One region of the Synechococcus sp. RS9916 genome, then DNA from elsewhere that is predicted to be linked to it. Evidence: predicted binding sites of a transcription regulator. Region 1 holds the regulator's gene; each other region holds the start of a gene.
The links. The regulator NtcA, encoded in region 1, controls nitrogen genes in cyanobacteria. The targets are predictions, from matches to a motif close to GTANCNNNNGNTAC.

Region 1 (7,190 bases):
GCCCCAGAAGTCGCCCTGAGCAATCAGAAACCCACCATGCTCGAGTTCTATGCCGACTGGTGTGAAGCCTGCCGGGAGATGGCCCCCGCCATGCTCGAAACCGAACGCCGCACCAACGGCCAGATGGATGTGGTGCTGGTCAACATCGACAACCCCCAGTGGCAAGACCTGATTGACCGTTATGAGGTCAACGGCATCCCGCAACTGAATCTGTTCGCTGCCGATGGCAGCCTGCGCGGTCGCTCCCTCGGCGTGCGCACACCCCAACAACTGGAAGCCCTGAGCACGGCCCTGATTGCCAATACGCCCTTGCCTCAATTCGCCGGCATCGGCAGCGTCAGCCGTCTCGAAGACGGCGATGGCATTGCTACAGCCACGCCAACCAGTGCCGGTCCGCGCAGCCACGGCTGAAGGATCCGGGCATGATCAGCCCACACCCGTCAACCCACACGTCGCAACGCCATGGATCCCCGCTTCCGGGTCGACCTGATTGCCGCCACACCCAACCCCCAGCAGTGCGTGTATGCCGGCATGCATCAGGACTACAGCGAGGGATTCGTCGCGGGGGACCGTGAGCAATGGCCTGATGAAACCAAGGCAGGCGAGATCTGCGTCAAGCGCCTCCTCGCCGGTGAGCGAGGCCATTACGGGCCGCTCGAGCACGCCCAGATCGTTCTCAACGTGGGCTGGTTTCCCCATTCCGTGATGCAGCAAGCCCGCACCCACCGCGTGGGGGTGAGCTTCGATGTGCAGTCGATGCGCTACACGGGCGAGCGGATCTGCCGCGCAGCCAACGGTGAATTGCCTCTTGAAGAGGTCTTCTACCTGCGCCCCGTGGGCACCTACAGCGATCGCCAGGGCAAGAAATATCTCTACAGCGAAGAACTACGCCAACAGGATCTCGCCCATTGTCAGCAGGCAGCGGAGCGCTACCGCGACCTGCTCAATGCCGGCTTCGCAGAAGAGCATGCCCGAGGCATTCTTCCCTTCGACTATCGCCAGCATTTCGTGGTGAGCTTCAGCCTGCGGGCCTTTCTGCACTTCATGGATCTGCGGGCCAAGCTCGATGCCCAGCAGGAAATTCGCGAGTTATGCGACCTGATGTGGCCCCACCTGCAGAGCTGGGCGCCTGAATTCGCTGCTTGGTATGAAAAAACCAGGTTGCACAAAGCGCGCTTGGCTCCCTGAGCCAAGCGAATCGATCCGATTGGTTTGCCGAGGTTGCGTTAAACCCGAGCCAGGGTCACCCGTTCGGGCTGATGCTGGTATTTGCCTTGACGGTCGCTGTAAGTGGTGTCGCAGGGATCACCCTCAAAAAACAGCAACTGACAGATGCCTTCGTTGGCATAGATGCGGCAGTCAGCACCGGAGCTGTTACTGAACTCCAGGGTGAGATGCCCCTCCCAGCTGGCTTCAGCAGGCGTTGTATTCACAATGATGCCGAGACGGGCATAGGTGCTCTTGCCGAGACAGATCACCGTGATGTTGGGCGGCACCTTCATTTTTTCCAGGGCCACACCGAGGCCATAGGAATGGGCCGGAAGGATGAAGTAGTCGCCGTCTTCGTCGCGATGCAGCTCGGTGGGCTCGAGGTTGGCGGGATTGAATCGCTTGGGATTCATCACCGTGCCGGGCACGTGCTTAAAGATCAGGAATTCCTGGGGTGACAGGCGCAGGTCGTACCCATACGACGAGCAACCAAAACTGAGAACAGGATGCTGCCGCTGCTCAGGATCAAGGTGACGCACCAGTCCCGACTGGAACGGCTCCAGCATTCCGGCATTGGCCTGCTCGGTGATCCAGCGGTCGTTCTTGAGCATTAGAAACCCCGGCGCAATTCGGTGACTTGGTCAGCCATGTCCATCAGAGAGTCTGGGATGGCAGGCCCCGTGACAATCACATCCATCGATCCTGGCCGCTGCTCCAGGGTGCTGCGCACGTCCTGCTCATCGAGGTAGCCAAGGGCCACAGCGAGCCCAAGTTCATCCATCACCAGCTGATCCAGCTCACCATTCAGGAGCTGGGAACGGCACTCAGCCCAGAGGGCCTGAACTGCAGCCAGGGTGTCTGGCTCCTGTTCCGAAGCGGGCTCGGCCAGACAGCAAGCAACATCAGGCCGCAACCACTGGAGCCGGCCACAAAGGGTGAGGCGGCGATCAGGCCCCTGAGCCACCCCTCCCTTGAGAAACTGCACCACCATCACCCGGCTGCCGAGACCTGCAGCACGCAGGGCCTGGCTCAAAACGGAAGCAAAGCTGCCCCGATAGGGAGCGGTATGCACCTGCAGCTGCCCCTCTGGAGACACCAGATGCAGGGGAGGGCGAGCTGGCAGCTGAGGCAGAGGATGCAGACCTGCACGCTCCAGTGTCCGGTGATCTGCGCTGCGGACCTCGCCGGGACGGTGACTGGTGCTGAGGCTTGCTGTCATCAAGAGCTCGTGCGTCCGGGGGTGACCCGCTGGATTCAAACCTAGCGCCGCCGGATCAGTTCACAAGCCTTTTGACACTATCCCTGGTGTCACGGTGTCGACCGACACCCTTCTCTCCCCATGCGGCTGTGGAAACCGGCAAACGGCCCCTGCCAGGCTCAGACCATTCACGCCTGCGCCCCACAACGCCATGACCAGCCTCAGCAGCAGCGGCACCCACTCAACGCCTGGCGAGGAGCGCAACGACGGCCGCAGCGCCGCAGACCTTCGCCCCTTTGCCATCAACTGGGATCCGATGGGCTTCGCCATAAGCTCCCTGATCGTGCGCACGGGGCGCACGGCCGTGCTCTGCAGCGTCTGTCACCAGGAGGGCGTGCCCCGCTGGCGGAAAGGACAAGGCAAAGGCTGGCTGAGTGCCGAATACCGCCTGTTGCCGGGTTCCACCCCCGAGCGCCAAAACCGGGAACTGCTCAAGCTCTCGGGGCGAACCCAGGAAATCCAGCGGCTGATCGGCCGCAGCCTGCGGGCCTGCATCGACATGGAAGCCCTGGGAGAAAACACCCTGTTGATCGACTGCGACGTGATCCAAGCCGATGCAGGCACGCGCACCGCATCCATCACAGGGGCCTGGGTCGCGCTGAAGCACGCCTGCGACCAACTGCTGGCGCAGGGACTGGTGACGCGCCAACCCATCACCAAGCAGGTGGCCGCCGTCTCGGTGGGCCTGGTGAACAGCGCCCCACTGCTCGATCTGGACTACAGCGAAGACAGCCGTGCGGATGTGGATCTGAATGTGGTGATGGACGAGCACCAGCATCTGCTGGAGATCCAGGGCACTGCCGAGGGAGCAGCCTTCAGCCGTAGCGAACTCAATGGCCTGCTGGATCTGGCTGAACCAGGCCTGCAGCAGTTGATGGACAGCCAGCGCCAGGCGCTCCGTAATCGCTCGATTTCGTGATGGTTGCTACACGGCACTACGGAACTGATCCGTAACTTCCAGTCACCTGCAAAGCCATCCATGCCGGGAGTCATGCACGGCTTCAGCCGTACCGTTACTCCAGTACCGGGACCGATGACCCTGGTGAACACCCCCGAGAAGAAGGAGCGCACCCTCCTGGATGTGATCCGTGGACTGGATGGCGCTACCTCGGAAATGGTGGAGCGCAATAAAACGATCTTCTTCCCTGGAGATCCTGCAGAGCGGGTGTACCTGATCCGTCGCGGTGCTGTGCGCCTGTCGCGGGTTTACGAGTCAGGGGAAGAGATCACCGTGGCGCTGCTGCGGGAAAACAGCCTGTTCGGTGTGCTGTCGTTGCTGACCGGCCATCGCTCCGATCGCTTCTATCACTCCGTGGCCTTCACCCGCGTGGAGATGTTGACAGCCCCCGCCGCATCCGTACGTCAGGCGATCGAAGCGGACGCGAGTGTGGGGTTGCTGTTATTGCAGGGCCTCTCCAGCCGGATTCTGCAGACCGAAACGATGATCGAGACCCTCACCCACCGCGACATGTCGTCGCGACTGGTGAGTTTTCTACTGGTGCTCTGCAGAGATTTCGGCGTGCCAGGCGATCGCGGGATCACCATCGATCTGCGCCTGTCCCATCAAGCGATCGCCGAAGCCATCGGTTCGACTCGCGTCACCATCACTCGCCTGCTGGGCGATCTCCGCAACGCCGGGCTGGTGGAGATTGACCGCAAAAAAATCACGGTGTTGGATCCGATCGCGCTGGCCAAAAAGTTCAGCTGAGGGATCTTCAGGTGACAATGGTCGCCGGTTGGCCTGAGCGTTTCCCGACCGCTGAACGACGTTGACCGGCTGGCTGCTGATCCTGATCCTGCTTGTCCTTGGTGGAGTCCTCTCCACCCTGGGCGATCGTCTGGGGTCCAGCGTTGGAAAGGCGCGCCTCAGCCTGTTGGGCCTTCGCCCCCGCAGCACCGCTGTGGTGATCACAGTGCTGACCGGCAGCCTGATTTCAGCGCTCTCGCTGGGATTGCTGCTGCTGGTGAGTCGTCAACTGCGGGTCGGTCTGTTTGAGCTCAATGCGCTTCAAGAGAAATTGCGCATCAGCCGCAGCGAACTGGAACGCAGCCGTGAAGCCCAGGCCGGAGCAGCCCGCTCTCTCTCCCAAGCCCAGCGGGAAAGTGAGCAGGCCCGCCTGGATCTCACAACAGCCAAAGCGAAAGCCGATGCACTGCGCCAAACCCTGGTGCCCCTGCAGAAAGAACGGCAACGGCTTGAAGCTGAGCGACAGCGCCTCAGCCGGGATGTCCAGGCCCGCGATGCAGAAATCCAGCGCACAGAGAACGAGCTGGCCGACGTGCGATCACGCATCAGCAAGGGCGAAGCCGAACTGCGCGAATTGGAACAGCAGCGACTCGCTCTGCGCCTCGGCAATGTGGTGCTCAGCAGCGGCCAGCCCTTAGCGACCGCCACGCTCCGTTTGGATCGTCCCAACCAGGCCAAACAGGTGATCGACCAATTGCTGCGGGAAGCCAATCTCCAGGCCTACCAACGCGTGCTCCCTGGGGAAACCCCCGACCGCCAGATCCTGTTGGTGCCCCGCAATGACATCCAGCGCCTCGAGTCCACCATCACAAAGCCGGGAACCTGGGTTGTGAACATCCGCTCGGCAGCCAATGTGTTGCTGGGAGAGGAAGTGGTCTACGCCTTCCCGGAAGTCAGACCTAACACCACCGTGGTGCAACGCGATGCGGTGCTGGCCCGAACCGCGCTGGAACGGGATGAAACCAACAGCGAAGCCGTGCGCAACCGCCTCAACCTACTGCTGGCATCGGCTCTCGCTGAAGCGCAGCGACGCGGGTCGCTGGTGCAAGGCTTGCAGTTCGATACCAATGCCCTGAACCAACTCGGCAGCACGCTGCTGCGTCGTTCTCCCTCTCGCATCGAACTGAAGGTGATTGCCAATCAACGCAGCGACACCGCAGATCCGGTGATCGTGCGGATCGAGCCGGTCGGCACCATTCCCCAAGCGCGCATCAATGAACGCCGTAACTGAGCGAACTCAGCCACCCCTTCGCGGCATGGTCGCTGCAGTTGATCCCGGTCGCAGCAAATGCGGCCTTGTGCTGGCTGACTGCAGCCAGGGTGAAATCAAAGATGCCCTCGTGGTGCTTGCAGACGACACTCGCACCCAACTGGAGCGGTGGCACCAACACACACCCCTGGAAGCTTTGGTGATCGGCGATGGCACCTCCAGCAAGGCATGGCAGCAGCAACTCCAACACCTCGCTCCAATGCGCATCGTGAAGGAAGCGGGCACGACCCTGCGCGCCAGAGACCGTTACTGGCAAATCTGGCCCGCTCGCGGGTGGCGGCGGTTCTTGCCCAAGGGCCTCCAGCTCCCCCCCGGCGAATTGGACGGCATCGCGGCGCTGGTCTTGCTGGAAGATCAGCTCCCTCATCCCTTGACCTGGAGCCATCCTCCCCAACAAGGACCTGGACTCAGAACCGTGCCCGCACGGTGAAGGTGTAATCGCCTCCTGCTTCCAGGTGATAGTCGGCCTTCACCAAAAACCGCAGCAGGGCGTCCTGGATCAACGCCCGGCCTAACGAAGGCTCCACCGTGAGTTCGCCCCCTTCGAATGTCCAGCAAAACTGCCAGTTGAAGCCACCGGCACTGACTTCACCTTCCAGGCACTTGTCCTGGAAGCTCTGCCTCAGCACGCGCAGATGGGCCGTGGTAACTGGGAGAGGGGTCACGCAGGCTCCTCCGGAGCCAGATTCAGTCCATTGAGGCGGTTGCCTGCCCGCTCCAAGCCTTGACGCTGAATCAGATCGACACCCCGCAACACTTCATCCAACACGTCCTTGAGCAGGGACTGCTCCGCCTGATGAAAACTGCCCAACACATGGGACACCGTGCGAGCACGACGCTCCTCCGCCGATCGACCGGGAGCCCCAATACCAATCCGTAAGCGCGCGAACTCCTGGGTTCCCAGATGCTGAATCGTGCTCTTGAGCCCGTTATGGCCACCGGCACTTCCTTTGGCACGCAACCGCAGCCGCCCCAACGGAAGGTCCATGTCATCGACAAGCACCAATACCTGATCTGAGGAGAGATCAAACCAGTCGAGAGCAGCCCGAATCGAACGACCACTCTCATTCATAAAGGTCTGGGGCATCAGCAACCTGAGGCGATTGCTGCCCACACCGACTTCCGCCAACTCCCCTTGCAGCTTGGCCATCGCCTTGAAGCGAGCAGACTCGCCAGAAGCCAAGGCTTCCAGGGCCATAAACCCCACGTTGTGGCGCGTGCCGGCATAGCGCTGACCAGGATTGCCGAGCCCCACCAGCAAGCGGAGATCACCGCTCTGCATCAGCCCTCTTCGTTGGGGGGCACCTGTGACGGCGCAGACGAAGCCTCTGCAGGGAGAACCTCTGGTTCATCACCCTTCAGCTCAGGCTCTGCCATCGCTTTGTTGATTTCACGCTCGAACTCCTTAGAGGCCGCCTGAAAACCCTTGAGAGTCTTGCCCAATGTGCGACCGAGCTCGGGGAGGCGCTTGGGCCCAAACACCAGCAGGGCCACAGCGCCAATAACGGCCATCTCAGGAAGGCCGATCCCGAAAACGTTCATGAATCAGCTTCAGCCGAGGCCGTTCCAGTTGACGTTGATGCCCTCGAGGATCAGGGACTTGTTGTACAGCTGGAGGATCACCAGCAGGAAGACCAGGAAGAGGGCCATGAAAATGCCCATCACCGGAGTGGTTCCCCAGCCAGGCACAACCTTGCCGTACTCGG
Region 2 (7,190 bases), 2.1 Mb from region 1:
TAAGCGGTGGCTCCCGGAGTCACCAACATCGCAACCACAAGAATGATGCCCACGGTCTGCAAGCCGGCAACCGCAGCCAGCGAGAGGATCGAGAGCAAGAGATAATGCAGAAAACCAGTGTTGATCCCAATCGAGCGGGCGTGGGTGGGATCAAAGCAAAACATCAGCAAATCGCGCCGGAACAGAACCAGCACGCTCATCACCACAGCAGAGATCACCAGTGTTTGCTGGATGTCGCTGCCCGAAATGCCGAGCACATTGCCGAACAGGATGTGAAAGAGGTCGATGTTGCTGCGCACATTCGACACCAGCACCAACCCGAGAGCGAAAAAGCCTGTGAAGACAAGGCCAATCACCGTGTCTTCCTTGATGCGCGATTTCTGCTGCACAAACCCGATCGTCGCGACCGAGCCCACGCCAAACACAAACGCCCCCAGAGAAAAAGGGAGACCGAGGGCGTAAGCGAGCACCACACCTGGCAACACCGCATGGGAGACGGCATCGCCCATCAGCGCCCAACCCTTGAGCGTCATGTAGCAAGAGAGCAGGCCGCAAACTGAGCCCACCAACGCACTAATCAGCAGAGCCCGCACCATGAATTCGTGGCGCAGTGGTTCCAGCACCCAGTCGATCAGCACCTATGGCTCCGTGGCACCTGGGCAGTCTCTCAGGCCTGCGACGCCGATGCGCGACCGCTTCAAAACGAACACGTCCAGCCTCTTGGAGGCTCAGCTCAGCGGTGATGCACACCACCGATGAGGAGATCGCGCAAAGACCAGGCCTAAAACTCTTCCTGGGCGTGCTGTTCATCACTGAGTAATCGGTTCGACGTGCGCAAGCGGTGCCCCATCAGGCTGATCAGATTGAGCGCAAACTGGTGCGACTGCCGGGACCAGGCCATCAGTTCATCGCGAGGCACCTCACACACCACACTGTCGGCCGCAGCACTGACGTTGGCCGTAGCGGGGATGCCACACAGAGTCGAGACCTCTCCCACGCAATCGCCAGGGGACACCGACCCCAGGTCATAAGCGGGTGAGGTGTCGAGATGCACCATCAACTCCCCATCCAGCAACAGGAACGCCTGCTCTGCAAGCCGATCCCGCTGGATCAATCGTTCACCTGCCTGCACCCCACGCTGGGGGCGATGCACCATCCAGCTCACCACCAGCTCTTCATCCACGTCTTCAAACAGCGGGATCTGCGGGAAGTGTTGGAAGTCAACCAACAAGGTGCCTTCGCATGTTCGGTCCATGGCAGACAGGCGCTCCCAAAGGGAAGACCCCCGTTTTAACCATGAATCACCCCAGGGGCCGGTCGTCCCGATCAGCGGAACTGTTGCCCGTCAACAAATCAGGACGCACCCCCCCGAAGGTGAGAGACAGGTTCTCGGGGGTGAAGACCTCAGAGGTTTCGCCGTACGCCAACACTGTTTTGTTGATGAGCACCACCAGGTCACAAAACTCGCGCACATGGCTGAGATCGTGGGTGGAAATCAGGATGGTGCGCCCTTCATCACGGAACTGCAGGAACAGATCCGCCATCAGCTTTTCCGTGCGCACATCCACGCCGTTGAACGGTTCGTCCAACAACAACACCGAAGCCCCCTGGGCAATGGCGCGCGCCAGAAACGCACGCTTGCGCTGACCACCCGAGAGAGCACCAATCGGACGATCACGCAGCTCAAGCAGATCGACCTGAGACAACGCTTCGCGCACAGCCACCCGATCAACTTGGCCAGGAATGCGCAGCAGATTCATCGCCCCGTAACGACCCATCATCACCACGTCCCAGACCGACACAGGGAAGTTGTTATCGATGCCCTCGCTCTGGGGCACGTAGGCCACCGCCTGCTCCCGCTGAGCCTCTGAGACCGTCAAACCATTGATGCGGATGCGACCTCGGGATGGACGCACAAACCCAGTGAGGGCTTTGAACAACGTCGATTTGCCTGCCCCATTCATGCCCACCAAGCCGCAGATGCGGCCTGCAGGAAGCGTGAGGGAGGCATCGTGCAGAGCAACGGTGCCGTTGTAATTCACACAGACACGGTCGGCCTCGATTCGCATCGTCATCGCTGCTGACCCTGCGTTTTCAGACCCTGCAGGAGGAGTCTCACACTGTGGCGCTGCAAATCGAGCGAAAGAGGGGCTGGTCCGTTGGGTTTTGAAAGAGAGTCGGCAGTGAAAGTGCCACCAAAACGAACACCTGCAACTTCAGCCACCTGACGCTGAACCCCTTAATCGATTCAACCTAAACGACTGAAACCGCGCAGCCACGGCAAAGCGGCACTGAAAAGAAACGACCTTGCGTCAATCACGTTTCACCAGATCGTCTTTGACGCGCCATCGGCCACGAACCGTGACCACGAAACCCTTCATTGCGCTGGCAGAGGAGCAAACCCAGGGGAAGCGCCGCGGATCAAAAGCAACACATCGGCCACAGCGGCCGACGCACCAATCACAAAAGCGTCCACCCACAAATGGCACAGTGACAGTTGTATGGCGATGGTGTTGATGTGAGGAGAAAGGTTTCAAATTCGGAGTCGAAACAAGGTCAGACGCCCGAACCTGAAACCCGCTCAAAACTCCGCCTTTGGCGGAGTTTTTTTATGGCTCATAGGTGTTCGACTTGACGTGCACGCCGCCTTCGAGGTCCACGGGACGCGATGCACTTGAAGATCTCGAACGAAATGAAGCCTGATTCCATTACCCCGGGCTGACGTCTTCCCTTGCCATCCGGTTGCGCTGACGGCGACACCGCTCAGAGCAGTAGCGCACGTCCTCCCACACGTCCTTCCACTTTTTGCGCCATTGGAATGGACGGCCACACACCGGGCAGACTTTGGTGGGGCGGTCACGCGGACGAGACGACATGCAGAACAGCGATTAATGGAGAAACGAGCGATTCAGGACCTGGTCAAGCAATGCGCAGGGGGCCTGTTTGACCTGGCCTGCGCAGTCAGTGGTCATGCTGAGTGGGATCTCAATCTGCCTATTGGTGTGATTGATGCGCGTTATGGGAAGCCGCGGCTCACCGTGACCGCTGTCGGCACGATCAACTCGGTGCTGAAGGCATCGGCAGTGATCGGCACGCCGTTGATGCGGCGCTTTTTTGATCGATTCAGCACGGTGGGATTGGAACAAGCCCGTGAAGAATTCAGCACTGGAGATGATGCCGAAGCCTTTGGGGAAATCTGGGAGACCTACCTGGAGGAGCGACGCAGCGGGGGACAAGCGATGTGGAGCGTCGAGGATGCCACTGCGTTCGTGATGCACAGCCGAATCAGCCATCGCGATCGCGAGGTGGCTTGCGTGGCGATCCTGCCTGGAGACCCCCATGCGATCTGCACATTCAGCGTGCCGATTCAATTCCTCACCTCAACCATGAGCAGCGATTCCAACGAACCCAGCCCGTAGATCGCCCCTCCACTGACGCCCCCAGAAGGGCCTTCAAAACAGCGACCCCTGCACCACATCGGACCGCCCCGGGCGGGGAGCGGGCCCTTCATGGATCCAGTCGGCCGGAGACCAAGGCGAGAACAACGCTTCCAGAGCCTGCAGCTCGGCCCCATGAACAGGGGCAAGCCAAGCCTGTTCGAGCCCCTCAGGAATCAAGACGGGCATGCGCGGATGCCAGGGCTCCACGAGGGCGTTGGGAGAGGTGGTCAGCACTGTGCAGGTGTCCACCTCGCTGCCATCGGCACCCAGCCAACGCTCCCACAACCCGGCCAGCCAGAACACCCCCCCGTGGGATGGCCGAAAACAATGCCGCTTTTCAAAAAATGCCGTTGCGGGAATCAAACAACGGCGATGGCGCCATGCGCCTCGAAAACTGGTCTTCTGCGGAACGGTTTCAGAGCGGGCATTAATGGGCCGAGGACCCTGCGTTGGATCTTTCACCCAGGAGGGGAGCAACCCCCAGAGCAGCAGAGCCGCGCGCTGGACACCTTCGTCGCGCACCAAAGCCAGCACAGGCTCAGATGGTGAGACAAGAGCCCGAGGACTGTAGTGGCGCCTGTGATCAGCAGGGAGGACATCCAACAAAGGCAGTGGCAACTGATCAACTGAGCACTGAAGTGAAAAACGCCCACACATCTCGCCACAGCTCCGCTTCTCCCGAGGATCGCGCACCCAATCCACACAACACAGACAACGCGACAACCCAACCAAAGTCCATTTTGGTAGCAAAAACTACAGAAATGGGTATAGTGAGAGCACGTTGGGCCCCATTCCGTGGGCTGCAGATCGATCCACGCCAAGCAACGGGGACGTGGACACTGTGGAGTTCAACCATGAACAGCCTCGAAATCACCCGCACCCAAATGCGCAAGCAGGCCGCCTTGCAGGATGCTCAGCGCCTGATGGCCAAGGCCTATCGCGGCGTGGAATACATCGATGCCCATCACACTGCCCTGAAACCACAAAAGCGGACCGAACTCGTTTACCGGGGCATCCGCTACAGCATCTGATTCGAGGGCGACAGCAACAAACCCCAAAGCCCCCTGATCCAGGGGGCTTTTCAGCATCAACTGTCAGTCCGCCACCGCCGTTCCACCTGAACGAACAACAACCATGCCAATGAAGCGCTGACTCCACCCGCCCAGTCGGAACGCAAAAGGTCTACAAGAGCAATGGTGCTTGCGGCAATCCGCAATGCTGCGAGAACGAACCGCAGCAAAGGCTCTTTCCGCGTCCCTCCCGATGCGAGTGCTGAGGAATCGGAGTCAGACTGACTCAATGGTCAGACACGACACATTGACGTTGGATCTCCAGTTCCAGCAGATCTTCGGAAAGAATCAATAAGGCCATTGCCATCAAGCACAAACTGCCACCTAAGTCAGCGTCGCCGTTGAGCTGGAGAGTTCGCGCCGCCTGAAGATGCTGAGCCCAGGAGAGTCGCATTCACCAAGCAGCAGCACCAAACCAATCTGCACAAACCGCTCGCGACACGCGACAGAGATCACAACTTGAAACACTGACACAGGCGCCAAGCGGTAGAGATCGCTACAACCCCCAGCGTTCACACCGATACCTTCTAGCCATCGTCTGGAGGCAACCATGTCGTCAGGAATTGAACTGAGCACGGAACAGCACTTTCATCTCGAGCAGTTCAACCGAGCCCTCGATGCCACCAGTGATCCCGCCCAGCTCAGACATCTGGCCAAACAACTTCTGCAGGCTTGGCAGACCCAGAAAGCAGCGACCAATTGGGTGATTTACCAACAGGGCCTCAGCCCCAGCCAGACAGAAGAAGCCATGCGCTCCCTGCCCAATCCATCGCCCTAACCAGCCCGAAGCTGCTTGCCGGGGAGCCGCCGATGCACTTCCATCTCACGAACCAGCTCACCTGCTGACCAAAGGCCACGAACGTTCTCGCAATGCTTTGCCGAATCGCAAACGCGATAAAGCCCATCACCGAGCGCCTCAATCGAGGAACCCAGAGGGGTTGAAGCCACAGGTTGAACTGACATGGGTCTCATGAGTCCAAGTCCGTTCTATCAGACCGCGCTCGGCTGCAGCGGCTGCCATCGATGAGGGATTCAGCCAGTAGGGGCTCATCAACGATTCCAACGGTGGTGAAAAGAAAAACAAGACGATCAAAAAGCTCTGGCTAGCTTGTTAATCCGCAGTGATCGTCCTATGCATCTGCTCAAATTCAGCTCAGAAGACTGCGGCACCTGCCACCGCATGAGCCATTACGACAGCAACGTTGCGAAGGAACTGAGCTGCGAATTTGTGTCGGTGATGCTGCAAGACACAGAGACGTATCGCAAATACAGAAAGGTGTTGTTGGCCCAGTACCCCAGCAAAGAAGGGATGGGATGGCCCACGTATCTCTTGGTCACCAACCCTGAATCAGACTTCACCATTCACGGTGAGCTGAAGGGAGGCATGCCGAAAGGGGATTTCCGCACCAAACTTCAAGCGCTATTGGATGGCGTGGCCAGCTCTTAAGCATCATCATCTCGATCGGTCTGCTGAGATTCCAACTGACGGCGCACCATCACCTGCGTCCCCCAGAGCAAGGTCATCAAGGCCACAGCAGCCAACACAAGTTGCATGGTTCAGGATCGGCAGGTCAAAGAACAGATTGCTTGAGAGGCCCTCTCGTAGAGGCATGTTTGCAATCCAAGCGCAAGACGTCTGCGGGAGCCTCCCATTCAGAGGCTCTCAATCAACCTTAAAGAACAGACGCGACTCGATATCGAGGTCATCGTTCTCGTCAAAATTTTCGCCTTCGACTAACTCAATCGCAAAATCCTTGTCATCAAGTTCGTGCACAATCTTCTGCCCCTCCAGGAGATTATGAACGATCAGAATGCGCTTCATCAGGTCAGCTCGCAGCTCAGGAAGCCTATGCCGACCAAAGCGACTGCATCGATCCAAGACACGCGGCCCTCAACGCTGGCAACTGGAGGCCCAGCCGGCCACGAGATCCCACTGGCGTGACTGGGCCTTCCAAGGAAGCGGTACAAGGGCCAAATGAAAACCCTGATCAGACCAGTCTTGGTCGAGGACAAACCAAGAGGCCGCTCAAGTTGCACATTGAAGCGCCCACCTCAAGGCATCTCTGAAACGGATGGCATGAAGGCACCGGGATCCTCCACATCAACCACCTGCTGTTCAAGCGGGAGTAGGTCCTCATCATCAGTGGCCCGGGTGCGAACCGGTGCACTGAAACCCCGTGCCCTTGGATTGGACACCTCAAACGGCCCTGGCGTTCCAGCAGGAACCGCCAAACGCAGAGCAAAGGGGTGCGAGCCGGGCTCCACATCCCCGATCGAGCCCACGCGGGTGCGGTTCTGCAAGACCGGTTCGCCACTGGCATCCAGGATCCGGGCATAGACATCCGTATCGAAAACAGGCTTACGACCGGGGTTATTCACCGCTCCGCTCAGCACGTAACAACTGGCTCCGGCAGTGCGGGTAACACCTGCTCGCCGAGGGTCGCCACTGGGGCCAGGCTGCGCTCCCGGGTCCGCTTGGTCACAGACCGCGAGGCTTACATCGCTCAGCTGAAGACCGGCGGCCCAGGCAGGCGCAACTGGCCCCGACAGCACCACCACCATCGCGACGCAAATCAGGCTGAATACCACCCGCAGACTTCGCACGATCAGCACTTGCTTCAGACGCGCATTCTGCAGGCTCTTCCGCCTTCAACCGTCACCGCACAACAACTGATCCGCA
Region 3 (7,190 bases), 1.9 Mb from region 1:
CACCCCCAGAGGTGGAGGCCCTGCTACGGCGGCTGGCCAGCGTCTTGCATGCCGACGGTGACGAACTGCTTGCCGACAACATCCTTCTCCAATGTCGTCATCTGGGCGCAACGGGCCGACAGCTTCTGGATCAACAACGCCAGACGGAAGCCCGCCGTTGCGTCGATCGCTACAGCTGGATCAGTGGGGGATTGGTGGCCGCCACACCGCTACCGGGCGTGGATCTCCTGGGCACAGCAGCGGTGAATGCCCAGATGGTGATCGAAGTGGCTGCTGTGTATGGGGTCACGTTGACCCGCCAACGGGCCCAAGATCTCGCCGTCTCCGTTGGCCGCACCCTGGCCGGAGTGGGCGTGGTGAAAGGAGGAGTCTCCCTGATTGGCACCGCGTTAAGCCTGAATCTGCCCACCCTGCTGGTGGGACGGGCCGTGCAGGGGGTTGCTGCTGCCTGGCTCACCCGCATCGCAGGGGCCAGCTTCATCACCTATTTCCAACAAGACCAAGACTGGGGAGATGGTGGAATGCAAGACGTTGTGCAGCGCCACTACGACCTCAATCGACGCGATTCAGCGTTGGAGCGTTTCCTGCAAACGGCAGTGCGCCGGGTTGTGGAGCCATTGCAACGGCAGGTGCAGCGGCAGCTTCCACCTCGGCCAGGGCCTCGGGCGGAGGTGGACGCATCGGACCGCGGGAGTCGAGAACCGTGATCACAGCCAGATAGAGCACGCCGATGGCCACCGACAACGCTCCGGTGACGATCGCGACCCAACGGCCCTGGGTTGAGGGGGGTGCTGGCATTAGTGAAGCCCCGCAGTGGATGCGTTCAGGATCTCAGCCAGCTGGTGCAGATGATCAGCCTGGGTGTGCGGATTTCCGAGCACAGCTTTGAGGTGGTAGGCACCTTCATAGAGGGGCCGCGAGAGCATCAATTGATGGTCCAGCAGACGCTGCCGGGTATGCAATGACCAGCCCTCGATCGCAGCCTGGTCCCCGCGAACAGGTCGGACAGCCAAAAGGTGGAGCGGACCGGTGCGCAGTCGCAACCGGTCGTGATCCAGCTGGCCTTGCAAAATCCTGCGCCGATCGACAGCAGCACTGAGCACTGCCGCAATGCCGCTTTCGCCAAGTTGTCGCAAACCCAGCCAGAGCTTCAAAACCTCAGCGGGGCGTGTTCCCTGCAGACCTTGCTCTCCACCATGACTTTCACCCCAGGCGGGCTCCATGTAGGGCAGCCCAGTCGCAAATGCATCCGCGAGGGCTTTGCGCTCTGCAACCAGCAGCAATGAGGAAGTTTTGGTGATGCCCAGCACTTTCTGGGGGTTCACAGTGATCGACTGCGCCTGACCCAACCCTTCGAACATTGGCGCTGTGGCCTCGGCCAATGCAAAGACGCCCCCGATGGCAGCATCGACATGAAGCCATAGTTGCTCGCGAGCACAAAGCTCGGCGAGAGCTTGCAAGGGATCGATGGCGCCGCGCACTGTTGTTCCAGCGGTGGCCACCACAGCCAGACACGGGCGGTGCTGAAGGCGCAACGCCTGCAGACGCTCCTCGAGACCATCCAGCTGCAGACAACCGTTGTCATCCACCGGAATCATCTGCAGGGCGTCGTCGCGCAACCCCATCACCCGCACCGCTTTGGCGAGGGAGACATGGGCATCGATGCTCGCGAACACCACCGCATCGGGGTTCTGGGCCAGTCCAACAGCCTGGCGGGCCACCACGAGCGCGTTGAGATTGCTAAGGCTGCCGCCGCTGGCCGCCACGCCACCAGCACTGTCCGGTAAACCCAAACGAGAGCAGAACCAGCCACACAACTGACGCTCCAAACGACTGAGGCTGGGAGAGAGCTCCTCAGCGAGCAAATTGTTGTTCAGACCGGCGCAGATCAGATCGGCCGCGATCGACGCCGTCAGCGGTGGGGGGTCGAGGTGGGCGAGAGAGCCGGGGTGGGAAGGCTGAAACGAGCCATCCATCACCTGCTGGAGGTCCTCCAGCAGCCGGTCCATACCAAGACCATCAGGCTCAGGGGCGACCGCGGGCAGCACGGACAGATTCGGAAGGGGGCCACCGCTTGAGGCATGACCAAGCCAGCGGCAGAGCTGGCTCGCAGTGGCATGGAGGAAACGCTCCAGATCGGGGTCGAGACCTTGCGGAGACGCGAAGGGAGCGAGGAGCTCGGTCGTTGCTGGCTTCAGATGGCCGACCAAAGACTCGCGATCAACAACGTTCATTCTCCACCGCGATGGCACATTGATTGGTAGTGAGGTGCGGAATCAGGACTTTGAATGCACCGTTGGTGCTCAGTGAGGACCAGCAACGGTTCTGGATGGGCCTGCTGCTGCAGCGCGCCGAAGCGATCGGACGACAAGGCGAAGTGCCCGTGAGCGCTCTCGTGCTCGATGGCAAGGGGCGCTGCATCGGCTTCGGAGGAAACACCAGGGAACGGGATCAGGATCCCCTTGGCCACGCCGAATTGGTGGCCATCCGCCAGGCCACTGTCTTGCGGGGGGACTGGCGACTGAACGACTGCACCCTGTTGGTCACCCTGGAACCCTGCCCAATGTGTGCCGGCGCTCTGGTGCAGGCTCGGATGGGGCAAGTGATCTACGGCGCCAGAGACCCCAAGCGGGGTGCGATGGGAGGAACGATCGACCTCAGCCAACACCCGAGCGCTCATCACCACATGAAGGTGATTGGCGGGGTGTTGGAGGAGGAGGCCAGCACGATGCTGGCCCAGTGGTTCAGGCTGCGGCGACGGCGGGCTGACGGAACTTCGGCAGCTCGGTCTCAAACAGATTGAGCAAGCGGTTCACATTCTCCGGAGTGGAGTTGTAACCCATCAGGCCGATCCGCCAGATCTTTCCGGCCAGTGTGCCAAGACCACCGCCGACTTCAATGCCGTGGTTATCGAGTAGGTGCTGGGTGAAGGCCTTGCCATCCACGCCCTCCGGAATCCGCACCGTGGTGAGCGTGGGCAGTCGCAGCTCGACGGGAGCGTGCATCACCAGACCCAAACCTTCCAGGCCAGACCAAAGCGCTTCGGCATTGCTGCGATGCCGAGACCAAGACTGCTCCAGCCCCTCTTCAGCGAGGAGGCGCAGGGCCTCACGCATACCGAAGTTCATGTTGACGGGAGCTGTGTGGTGATACACACGATTGCTGCCCCAGTACTGATTGAGGAGAGAAACATCGAGGTACCAGTTGGGCACCTTGTCTTTGCGGGCAGCCAACTTCTCTTCGGCTCGAGGACCCATGGTGAATGGACCCAGGCCCGGAGGGCAGCTCAGCCCCTTCTGGCTGCAGCTGTAGGCCAGATCGACCTTCCAAGCATCCAGGAACAGGGGAACACCTCCCAAGGACGTGACCGTATCGAGCAACAGCAAACAGTTGTGCTTGCGGCAAAGATCGCCCACCCCATCCATGGGCTGGCAGATACCAGTCGATGTCTCGGCATGAACCATGGCGAGAATCGCTGGTTTGTGCTCGATCAGAGCAGCTTCAAGCTCATCGAGCGAAAAGGCTTCGCCCCAGGGCTTTTCCACCACACGCACATCAGCGCGATAACGACCGGCCATATCGACAAGGCGATTGCCGAAGTACCCCTTGACGGCCACCAGAACCCGATCACCGGGCTCCACTGTGTTGGCCAGGGTCGCTTCCATGGCGGCACTACCGGTGCCACTCATGGGGAGGGTGAGACGGTTATCGGTTTGCCAGGCGTAGCGCAGCAATTCCTGCACCTCGGCCATCAGCTCCACATAGAGCGGATCCAGATGGCCAATGGGTGTGCGGGAGAGCGACTGAAGAACTGTGGGATGCGCGTTCGACGGGCCTGGGCCGAGGAGCAACCGATCGGGCGTGGCGATCGGGGCCAAAGAGCTGCGATGGCACGGATCAACCGGGAGGTGAGAGTGCGGTGTCGCCAAGGCCCAAGAAGCGAATCGTGAGATGCAGCCTACGCAGTCAGGTCACCCAACCAGATTGAAGATGTGAGATTGCAACGCGATTAGCGCAAACGCACATCAGTGGCAGCAAGACCCTTCGCCATGTGATCAAAGGGCTGACGCACCACTGCGCAACGTTCAACAGACACCCCAGCCGCCACCAGCATTTCGCACAACACATCGGCCAGCAAAACGATGCTGCGCACCGTGGGGCCGGTGGGCACGCCGAGGCTCTTGTAGGTGTCGTCGAGACCGTTCAGAACACGCTCATTCAGGATCGTGCTGTCGCCCGCGACCAGGGCGTAGCTGGCGTAACGAAGGAAATAATCCATGTCCCGCAAGCAAGCAGCCAAGCGACGCGTGGTGTAAGCGTTTCCACCTGGAAGCAACAGCTCAGGATCGCCTTTGAACAGGCGCTGACTGGCCTCGCGAACGATTTCGGCAGCTTCCCTGTTGATCAACTCAACAGCCTGGAGGCGCAGCTCAGCCTCACCCAGATAGCCATCAATGCTGTCCATGGCATTGCGATCGAGATAGCGACCGAGCTGGTCGTAACGACCGATCAACCCGGTGATGGCATCACGCATGGCAAAGGCATAGACGGTGTCATAGTGAAACGTAACACCATCGATTGGCTCAGAACCCCGATGTGGGCTGCGATGTGACCAAGTTGACAGAAACGGTTACCAATGCGGCACCCAGCAGACGTTTTAGACGACCAACACAGAAAGTGTGCCTGCTGATACAAAAAGGGCCCTGCGGGGTGTTTACGTTTCTCATGTCACATAAAGGTGAGCCTTACTGGACCCCATGGGCAAGACCGCACAGGACGTTCTCAACACGATCAAGAACGAAGGCATTGAACTGATTGACCTCAAGTTCACTGACCTGCACGGCAAGTGGCAACACCTCACCGTTTGCACCGACCTGCTCGACGAGGACGCCTTCACCGACGGCCTCGCCTTCGACGGCTCATCCATTCGTGGTTGGAAAGCGATTAACGCCTCCGACATGGCGATGGTTCCGGATCCCAAGAGCGCATGGATCGATCCCTTCTATCGCCACAAAACACTGAGCATGATCTGCTCGATCATGGATCCGCGCACGGGCGAGCCCTATGAACGTTGCCCCCGTGCCCTGGCCCAGAAGGCTCTCAACTATCTGAGCAGCACCGGCCTTGCCGATACCGCGTTCTTCGGACCAGAACCCGAGTTCTTCCTGTTCGACGACGTTCGCTACGAGAGCAGCAACGGATCCAGTTCCTACAGCGTCGACTCGATCGAAGCCCCCTGGAACACCAACCGCGTGGAAGAGGGCGGCAACCTGGCCAACAAGATCCAGCTGAAGGAGGGTTACTTCCCCGTCAGCCCCAACGACACGTCACAGGACATCCGCAGCGAGATGCTGCTCACCATGGGTTCCTTGGGTGTGCCGATTGAGAAGCAACACCACGAAGTGGCCACCGCCCAGCACGAACTGGGAATGAAATTCGCGGAGCTGATTCAGGCTGCCGACAACGTCATGACGTACAAGTACGTCGTGCGCAACGTGGCGAAGAAGTACGGCAAAACCGCAACTTTCATGCCCAAGCCGATCTTTGCCGACAACGGCAGCGGCATGCACGTGCACCAGAGCCTCTGGAAGGCTGGAGCTCCCCTGTTCTTCGGTGAGGGCACCTACGCCAACCTCTCTCAGACAGCGCGCTGGTACATCGGCGGCATCCTGAAGCACGCCCCCTCCTTCCTGGCGTTTACCAACCCCACCACCAACAGCTACAAGCGCCTGGTGCCGGGCTTCGAAGCTCCTGTGAACCTGGTGTATTCCGAGGGCAACCGCTCTGCAGCCGTTCGCATCCCCCTCACCGGCCCCAGCCCCAAGGCCAAGCGTCTTGAGTTCCGCTCCGGCGACGCCCTCGCCAACCCTTATCTGGCCTTCAGCGCCATGATGATGGCCGGCATCGATGGCATCAAGAATCAGATCGATCCTGGCGACGGTGTCGATGTTGACCTGTTCGAACTGCCCGCAGACGAGCTGGCCAAGATCGCAACCGTGCCCGCTTCACTGAACGGCGCTCTCGAAGCTCTGCGTGAAGATCACCACTACCTGCTGGAAGGTGGGGTGTTCACCAAAGACTTCATCGACAACTGGATCGAGATCAAATACGAGGAAGTGCAGCAGCTGCGCCAGCGTCCTCACCCCCACGAGTTCACCATGTACTACGACGCCTGATCGGCGCCTGTTCACCTCGGTGAAACCTTTAACCCCTCCCGCAATGGAGGGGTTTTTTCATGCCTTGTGGTCTTGCCCTGATCAGGTCAGCCACCTCCCTGCAACTGGGCCATGGCGCTGTCGCGCAAGCGGCGCTCGTGGCTTGATCGGCGCGCCCAAGCCGCCTGCTGAGCCAACGCACTAGCACCATCTTTCCGATCGGGATGGTCTTTGATCTGCCCGATCGCGGCCTGATGAAGGCGCGCATCGTGACCATGGTGCTCAGCCCAGGTCACAAATTCAATGGCACCCCTGTTCGGACGATCCAGCGGGTCGCCCGCGGCGTTTTTTTGATGAACAGCCACCGCCCTCTCCCAACGCATAAGTCAATTATGTAGCGATTGCTACACAATTGCTCGTTCGGATTGGGTTTTGCGTGGAAACTTTGTCTCAGCCTCCACCCAGACCTGCACCAAGCAGGCGGCTCGGAAATTGGGCAGCCACAGCGTCGCCCGGGATCCGCTGGAATAGGTGGCCACCTGTTGATGCCCCGCTGCGATGGCGACGCCCACCCTGACCGAGATCGCTTATCGCACCCTGCAGCAAAGCCGGAGTCTGGCGGGGCTAGCCCACAAAGAAATCAGCACAAAACTGATGGAATTGATGGCGCCGGAGGTGACACCCAGCACCGAACCTGTGCCTGCCGAGATGCTGATGCAGTTGCGACAGGCCATGGCCGATCTTGAGGATCTCGACTGGCGGGAAGCAGAGCAAGGGCTCTATCCGAAAAGTCAGTTATTTGATCTGCCTTGGGTCGATTGGGCCACCCGCTATCCGCGTTTATGGCTCGATCTTCCTTCGACCTGGAATCGCCGTCGGGAGCGCAATGTGCGCGACCTGCCGGATCATGCTGATGAAGCGCTTTATCCCGACTACTACCTTCAAAACTTCCATCACCAGACCGATGGCTACCTGAGCGACCACTCCGCTGAGCTCTACGACCTCCAGGTGGACATCCTGTTCAACGGCGCTGCT
Region 4 (7,190 bases), 460 kb from region 1:
CCGCCCAGGGGGTGCGCTTCAGCAGCAAGAGTGATTCCGAGATCCTGTTGCGGCTCTACCAACGCCAGGGATTAGAGGCGACCCTGCCTCTGTTGCGCGGTGAGTTCGCCTTCGCCTTGTTTGATCGGGCCGAAGACTGCCTCTACCTCGTGCGGGATCGCTTCGGCATCAAACCGCAGTACTGGGCGATGACGCCTGAGGGTCTGGTGTTCGGGTCCGAGTTAAAGGTGCTGTTCGCCCATCCAGCGGTGGAGCGACGCTTCACCTCGGAGGGTCTGTTCCACCAGTTGATGCAGACCATGGTTCCCGGCACCACAGCCTTTGCCGGGGTGCATCAGGTGAAGCCCGGCCATGTGCTGAAGGTGCAACGGATGAATGGGCGGCTGCAGGTGTCGGAGTCGACCTACTGGGATGTCGACTTTCCGCGCAAGGATCAGCGGGACTCCAGCCGCACCGAAGCCGACCACATCGCTGCCGTTCGTGCGGCCTTGCTGGAGGCCGTTGAGCTGCGCATGGTGGCCGACGTTCCCGTGGGTTGTTATCTCTCCGGTGGCATCGATAGCTGTTCGATCCTCGGTTTGGCGTCAGCCGTGAGCCAGGCGCCGGTGAAAGCGTTCACGATCGGATTTGATGACGCCCGTTACGACGAGTCGCCGATTGCCCGGGAGATGGCTGAGGCCACGGGTGCTGAGCAGGATCTGCTGCGGCTGTCGGGTCAGGAGCTCTATGGCCACATGGAACGCACCATCTGGCATGCCGAGCGAACGATCTACAACACCTTGGCCGTGGCGAAGTTCTTGATGAGCCGCCACGTCAATGACGTGGATTACAAGGTTGTGATGACCGGTGAAGGCTCAGATGAGCTGTTCGGCGGCTACCCCGCCTTTCGCCGCGACATGTTCCTCCACGGTCTCGATGACTTGCCGGAGGAGGAGCGCGCCAGCTGGGAAAGCTTGCTGCAACAGTCGAATGCTCTGGTGAAGGGGGCGATGCTCGCTGAAAACCAGGTGGATGACCCCGATCTTGACGCTGTGGTTGGTTTCACCCCCAGTTGCCTGCAGCCCTGGCTGGCCTGCGCCCCACTGGTGCCGGAGCTTTTGGCGGAATCCCATGCCACCGCCTTGGAGGGTTACTCCCCGGGCAAGGCGATTGCCGAGCAACTGGATGGGGATCAACTGGACGGGCGCCATGCCCTGGACAAGGCCCAGTACGTCTGGATCAAGACCATGCTTGAGGGCCAGATCCTGACCTGGGGTGGCGACCGGGTCGACATGGCCAATTCCATGGAGGCGCGACCCGCCTTCTTGGATCACCATCTGGCCGCGGTGGCGGTGCAGGTGCCACCCGAACTGCGGATCAAGGGGAAAACCGAGAAATACGTGCTGCGGGAAGCTATGGCCGGCCTGTTGCCGGAGGTGCTCTACAAGCGGGAGAAGTTCGCCTTCATGGCCCCGCCAGCCCATACGGAGCCAGAGAAGTGGGAGCAGATGAAGCAGCTCGCTAACGACTACCTCAGTGATGAGGCGATCGATGCCGCCGGTTTGTTGAGCAAGGCGGGGGTGCGGGCTCTGTTCGCGCGCCATGACGATCCCTCCACCACCGATGCGGAGCGGGTGCAGCTGGATGCGGTGATCAATCACCTGCTGGGTGTGCAGATGCTGCATCGCATGTTTGTGGCGGAAGACGTGCCAGCTCTGGCCCGTCGGGAGGCGGACCGTTTGGGTTGGCGGGTGCTGATGCCCGTTTGAATTCTTTGATCAGGATTAAACCGTTGCGCTAGCTACAGGCCAATCGTTCAGTTCAGGTGATGTTGAACATCCCTTTGAACTGAAGGTCACGGCATTGCCAGCGCTCATCTCGGCTTCCTCGACCACCCCTGCCATAAGGGTCGAGCCAGCCAAAATTGCGGCGCGACCCAACCGTGATCGGCTGATCGCAACGATCGAACAGCTGGCCAGCATTGGCGCCCAGCCTGATGGAAGCGTTTGCCGGCGTGGGTTTTCGCCTGAAGATGTGCAGGGCCGCGACTTGCTGGCCTATTGGATGAAACAGATCGGCATGCAGGTGCGTGTCGATGCTGCTGGCAATTTGATCGGACGCCTGGAAGGCCTCGATCCCCAACGTTCTGCCTTGGTGACCGGGTCGCATCTCGACACGGTGCCGACCGGTGGACGTTTCGATGGAGCTCTGGGCGTGTTGGCCGGTCTGGAAGCCTGCCGCGCGCTTCAAGACCAGGGCCTGCGCCTGCGGCATGGCATCGAGTTGATCGCCTTTGCCGACGAGGAGTCGACCATGGTGGGTTGCAAAGGCTTGGCGGGCACGGCCTCCGCTGACCCGGAGAGTTATGCCACCAGCAACGGAAAGCCGATTGAGGACAATTTGGCGCGCATCGGGGGACATTGGCCATCTTTAGCTTCGGCCCGCCGTTCCGATGAGGCCTACGCCGCGTTCCTGGAGTTGCATGTGGAGCAGGGCGGTGTTCTCGAGCAGCGCGGCGATGCCATCGGCGTTGTGGAGGGTGTGGTCGGTCAACGACGCTTCAGCATCAATGTGCAGGGTCAGGCCAACCACGCCGGCACCACGCCGATGAGTTCGCGACAGGACGCCCTTGTGGCGGCTTCGCGGATTGTTCTCGCGGTGGAGGCCATGGCCTCCCGTCATCCTGGAGATCCGGTGGCGACGGTGGGACGACTGGAGGTTTGGCCCAACGCCGCCAACGTTGTTCCTGGTGCCGTCGCCCTGACGGTCGATCTAAGGGATGTGGATCCGACGGTTCTCGATCAATTGGTGGAGGAGTTGATGCAGCAGGTGGAACGCATCGGTGCTGAAACCGGTTGCCCGATCGCTGTCGACCCTCAGTTCAGTGTTGATCCCACTCCTGCAGATGCTGTGGTGATGGCCACGATTGCTGAGGCCGCGGCTGATCTTGGTTTCTCCCACAGCCATCTCCCCAGCCGCGCGAGCCACGATGCGCAAGAGGTCGGCCGCCGTTGGCCGATGGGCATGATTTTTGTCCCGAGCCGGGGTGGTCTGAGTCATTCCGCTGCGGAGTTCACCAGCGATGAGCAGTGCTGGGCAGGCACTGCGGTGCTGTTGGAAACGTTGTTGCGGCTCGACCGTGAGCTGCCATGACCTTTTCGATCGTGGCCCGTGATCCCAGCAATGGCCGCTTTGGTGTGGCCGTTGCTACGTGTCATCTGGCCGTTGGATCGACTGTGCCCCACATCCGCGCGGGGGTTGGTGCTGTCGCCACCCAGGCCCACACCAACCCTTACCTGGGGATTTGTGGTCTTGAACGCCTGGAGCAGAGCTCGGATGCGGACAACGTTTTGGCCAGCCTCCTTGCAGATGATCAGCATCGTGACCGGCGTCAGTTTCACCTGATTGACCTGGACGGTCGCACGGCCTGTTGGACGGGTCAGGATTGTGGCCCTTGGGCCGGGCATCGCCATCAGCGTGATCTGTCTGTTGCCGGCAATTGTTTGGTTGACGAGGGTGTTCTGGTGGCGATGGAGCATGCCTTTCTCACCAGTGACCCCAACTTGAAATTGGGCCGCCGTCTGATGATGGCTTTGCAGTCGGGTGAAGCGGCTGGCGGTGATCACCGCGCCACTTTCTGCACCTCAGCGGCGGTGCAAGTGAGTGGTGAGGCAGCTTTCCCGCTCCTGGATCTGCGCGTTGATTTTCATGAGCGCGCGGTGGAGCAGTTGATGGAGGTGTACGAGCGCAGTCAGGCCCTTTGGGCTCAGCAGTGGAGGGATGAACTATCGGAATTGCCCATGCTCAACCGCTTGGTGGCTTGAGGATTCAATGTTGTTCATGAAATAAAAAAGCCCTGCACACAATGTTGTGGCAGGGCTTTTTTGAATTCAGATGAGCTCAATTGCGAACGGACACTTCCCACTCCACAGCTAACCCAGCCTTGCGTGCGTCATCGGCAAGATTGTCCATGCAATCCATGCTGAAGACGGCTTGCCCGGACAGCAGGGCATCCCATTCCTGAGCTGGAAAGTGGGTTTGCAGCCAGAACACGCCATGCACGCTGGAGGGATTCACCTGCACGAGCCCTTGGTCGAGGCGAGAAGCAATGAGATCCAACGGATTGGCTAAAGCTGTTTTAATTACAGCTTCAATCCCTTGAATCGGATTGTTCTTCTTGCTACGGATTGAGAGGTTGCCTTAGCGCGTGTAACCCACACCGCGGTAGACGAGATGCACCGGAGTGTGTTGGCAGTTGGCCTGGCGGGCTTGGTACACATTGCGGCGATAAACAAGTTGCACGCCGGGCTTGTCTCCTGTTGCGTGGCTTTGCTGGTACTGATGCCCGCGATAGAGAAGGGTGGTCATTGGATGGTCCTCGAAGCAAGCTCAGGTCCCCGTTCCATGGCCTGAGGCGAACTGCGCTTCGTGCGATACGAAGTGAACGATCGGTAGCTGTTGCTACAAAAATATTGAACCTTCTGCAAGGACCGTCGTGGCGTTCGGCCCGATACTCTTTGAGAAAAGTTTTCAGTTTTGTTTATTTTTGTTCGTAGGAATTAGTGGGCCTGCTGATCGCAATCAGCTGATCGAGTGCAGCATTGAAGAAGTGCAGGCCTTGCTCCTGGAGCGTGGGGCCAAGCCTTCGCCAGTCCTGGCTCAGGCGATCGGCTCCTTCCGGTCCAAGGGCGCTCACCACGTAGTCGTGGTCGTTGGCGATCCAGCGTTCAAGCGCATCACCGTCGACCTCGAGGTGGCATTGCAGGCCAATGGCGTGGGCTCCGATCCGAAACACCTGTTCCGCGCAGTGCAGCGATGAGCCCAGAAGGGTTGCATCAGCTGGCAGGTGGATGCGATCGCCATGCCAATGCAGCACCAAGCTGCTGCTTGGTTGCCCCTTGAGCAGAGCTTCCTCGCTTGAATCCGCGACCCAGTGGATCGCGCCGACGCCGAGTTCCTTGAGCGGCTGTGGTGGTGCTCCCACCTGCAGGGGTTGCACGGAGCCGCCTGCAGCAACAGCCAAGAGCTGTGCCCCCAGGCAGATGCCCAGCACCGGTCGGCGTTGCTGGTGCCAGGCCCTCAACCAGTCCAGTTCCTGCCGCAACCAGTCCATGCATGGTTGCTCGCGATCGTTCACGCTCATCGGGCCACCGAGCACAAGGGCGATGCTGTTCGCACACGCCCTGGGGTCTGGCAGGGTGTCGCCCCGGTCGGGCCTCAGGGTCTGGAGAGACATGCCCCGTTGCCGCGCCAGTTCTCCCACCAGTGCGGCGTCTTCGTGGTCCACGTGTTGGACGACCAGGAGTGTTGGGTTCAAAGCAGCAGATAGCGCTGGGCGAGGGGCAGCACCTCAGCGGGCTCGCAGGTGAGCAGCTCACCGTCGGCGAACACCTCATAGGTCTGCGGGTCCACGCACACCTTGGGCAGTGCTGCATTCAGCTTGAGGGCGCTCTTGCCGACGCTGCGGGTCTCCTTCACTGCCATGCAGGTGCGCTCCAGCCCCAGTTGGCGTTGGATGTCGGCATCCATGGCCGCTTCGCTCACAAAGGTGAGGCAACTGGGGGCGAGGGCTTTGCCGAAGGCGCCGAACATCGGCCGGCCGTGCACCGGGCCGGGGGTGGGAATGGAAGCGTTGGCGTCGCCCATCTGGGCCCACACGATCGAACCACCCTTCACCACTAGTTCTGGGCGAATGCCGAAGAAGCCAGGCTTCCACAGCACGAGATCGGCGAGTTTGCCGGTTTCGATCGATCCCACTTCGCTGCTGATGCCGTGGGCCAATGCCGGGTTGATCGTCACCTTGGCGATGTAGCGCTTCAGCCGGTGGTTGTCGTTGCGAGCGGAGTCTTCCGGCAGGGCACCGCGCTGCACCTTCATCTTGTGGGCGGTCTGGAAGGTGCGGGTGATCACCTCGCCCACGCGGCCCATGGCCTGGGAGTCGCTGGCGATGATCGAGAAGGCGCCGAGGTCGTGAAGGATGTCCTCGGCGGCGATCGTTTCGCGCCGGATCCGTGATTCGGCAAAGGCCACGTCCTCAGGGATCTTCGGGTCGAGGTGGTGGCACACCATCAACATGTCGAGGTGCTCCTCGAGCGTGTTGCGGGTGTAGGGCCGGGTGGGGTTGGTGCTGCTCGGCAGCACGTTGGCCTCGCCGCAGATCTTGATGATGTCTGGCGCGTGTCCGCCGCCCGCGCCTTCGGTGTGGAAGGTGTGAATCGTGCGTCCTTTGATGGCGGCGATCGTGTCTTCCACGAAGCCGGCTTCGTTCAAGGTGTCGGTGTGGATGCACACCTGCACGTCCATCCGATCGGCCACCGACAGGCAGGCATCGATTGTGGCGGGTGTGGTGCCCCAGTCTTCGTGCAGCTTCAGGCCGCAGGCTCCTGCGCGCACCTGTTCTTCCAGCGCTTCCGGGGTGCTGGCGTTGCCTTTGCCGAAAAAGCCCAGGTTCACCGGCAGGCCTTCGGCGGCCTGGAGCATCCGCCCGATGTGGAAGGCGCCGGGGGTGCAGGTGGTGGCATTGGTGCCGGTGGCCGGTCCGGTGCCGCCGCCCATCAGTGTGGTGACGCCGCTGGCCAGCGCCGTTTCGATTTGCTGGGGGCAGATGAAATGGATGTGGGTGTCGATGCCTCCGGCCGTGAGGATGTGCCCTTCTCCGGCGATGGCTTCCGTGCCGGGGCCCACCACGATCGTCACCCCTTCCTGAGTGTCGGGGTTGCCTGCTTTGCCGATGCCCACGATCCGGCCGTCCTTGAGGCCGACATCGGCTTTGACGATGCCCCACCAATCGAGGATCAGGGCGTTGGTGATCACCGTGTCGACGGCGCCCTCAGCGCGGGGGGTCTGGGACTGGCCCATGCCGTCGCGGATCACCTTGCCGCCGCCGAACTTCACCTCATCGCCGTAGACGGTGTAGTCCTTCTCGACTTCGAGAATCAGATCGGTGTCGGCCAGGCGAACCCGGTCGCCGGTGGTGGGTCCGTAGGTCTCGGCGTAGGCCTGGCGGGAGATGCGGTAGGGCATGGGTCAGGCGTCGAGGGGTCCGTTGATCTGGCCGTTGAAGCCGATGACGCGCCGCGCACCGGCGAAGGGAATCAGATTCACGTCGCGGCTGTCACCGGGTTCGAAGCGGATGGCGGTGCCGGCGGGGATGTCGAGCCGTTGACCGCGGGCTGCGGCCCGGTCGAACTGCAGGGCGGCGTTGGCTTCAG

Region 2: RS9916_RS14710 (DUF4278 domain-containing protein) is a predicted target of NtcA. The motif match lies at 4,184-4,197, and genes of this name have one in related genera.
Region 3: glnA (type I glutamate--ammonia ligase) is a predicted target of NtcA. The motif match lies at 4,680-4,693, and genes of this name have one in related genera.
Region 4: RS9916_RS13925 (DUF4278 domain-containing protein) is a predicted target of NtcA. The motif match lies at 4,431-4,444, and genes of this name have one in related genera.

The regions. Positions count from the first base shown of each region.
Region 1 covers NZ_DS022299.1:2,445,370-2,452,559, reverse strand. Annotated here, with positions in the region: gene RS9916_RS12270 (thioredoxin domain-containing protein) at 1-411, shown strand, start outside; gene thyX (FAD-dependent thymidylate synthase) at 463-1,188, shown strand; gene dcd (dCTP deaminase) at 1,227-1,820, opposite strand; gene RS9916_RS12255 (cob(I)yrinic acid a,c-diamide adenosyltransferase) at 1,820-2,428, opposite strand; gene rph (ribonuclease PH) at 2,619-3,386, shown strand; gene ntcA (global nitrogen regulator NtcA) at 3,501-4,175, shown strand; gene RS9916_RS12240 (DUF3084 domain-containing protein) at 4,237-5,445, shown strand; gene RS9916_RS12235 (hypothetical protein) at 5,471-5,914, shown strand; gene RS9916_RS12230 (DUF3146 family protein) at 5,892-6,149, opposite strand; gene pth (aminoacyl-tRNA hydrolase) at 6,146-6,766, opposite strand; gene RS9916_RS12220 (TatA/E family twin arginine-targeting protein translocase) at 6,766-7,026, opposite strand; gene psbH (photosystem II reaction center phosphoprotein PsbH) at 7,036-7,190, opposite strand, start outside.
Region 2 covers NZ_DS022299.1:372,501-379,690, reverse strand. Annotated here, with positions in the region: gene RS9916_RS02310 (metal ABC transporter permease) at 1-632, opposite strand, end outside; gene RS9916_RS13470 (Crp/Fnr family transcriptional regulator) at 782-1,255, opposite strand; gene RS9916_RS02300 (metal ABC transporter ATP-binding protein) at 1,302-2,069, opposite strand; gene RS9916_RS13695 (DUF2256 domain-containing protein) at 2,709-2,876, opposite strand; gene RS9916_RS02295 (hypothetical protein) at 2,892-3,419, shown strand; gene RS9916_RS02290 (SOS response-associated peptidase) at 3,453-4,097, opposite strand; gene RS9916_RS14710 (DUF4278 domain-containing protein) at 4,295-4,471, shown strand; gene RS9916_RS02285 (hypothetical protein) at 5,061-5,288, shown strand; gene RS9916_RS02275 (hypothetical protein) at 5,643-5,957, shown strand; gene RS9916_RS14705 (hypothetical protein) at 6,174-6,332, opposite strand; gene RS9916_RS02270 (hypothetical protein) at 6,563-7,120, opposite strand; gene RS9916_RS02265 (Nif11-like leader peptide family natural product precursor) at 7,160-7,190, opposite strand, start outside.
Region 3 covers NZ_DS022299.1:541,119-548,308, reverse strand. Annotated here, with positions in the region: gene RS9916_RS03030 (YcjF family protein) at 1-707, shown strand, start outside; gene RS9916_RS03025 (aminotransferase class V-fold PLP-dependent enzyme) at 798-2,234, opposite strand; gene RS9916_RS03020 (nucleoside deaminase) at 2,300-2,803, shown strand; gene RS9916_RS03015 (alanine--glyoxylate aminotransferase family protein) at 2,745-3,929, opposite strand; gene RS9916_RS03010 (allophycocyanin subunit beta) at 4,010-4,534, opposite strand; gene glnA (type I glutamate--ammonia ligase) at 4,758-6,176, shown strand; gene RS9916_RS03000 (hypothetical protein) at 6,263-6,520, opposite strand; gene RS9916_RS02995 (class I SAM-dependent methyltransferase) at 6,714-7,190, shown strand, end outside.
Region 4 covers NZ_DS022299.1:1,980,514-1,987,703, reverse strand. Annotated here, with positions in the region: gene asnB (asparagine synthase (glutamine-hydrolyzing)) at 1-1,748, shown strand, start outside; gene RS9916_RS10390 (Zn-dependent hydrolase) at 1,843-3,132, shown strand; gene RS9916_RS10385 (DUF1028 domain-containing protein) at 3,129-3,803, shown strand; gene RS9916_RS10380 (hypothetical protein) at 3,880-4,098, opposite strand; gene RS9916_RS13925 (DUF4278 domain-containing protein) at 4,180-4,347, opposite strand; gene RS9916_RS10375 (type 1 glutamine amidotransferase) at 4,520-5,266, opposite strand; gene ureC (urease subunit alpha) at 5,293-7,002, opposite strand; gene RS9916_RS10365 (urease subunit beta) at 7,006-7,190, opposite strand, start outside.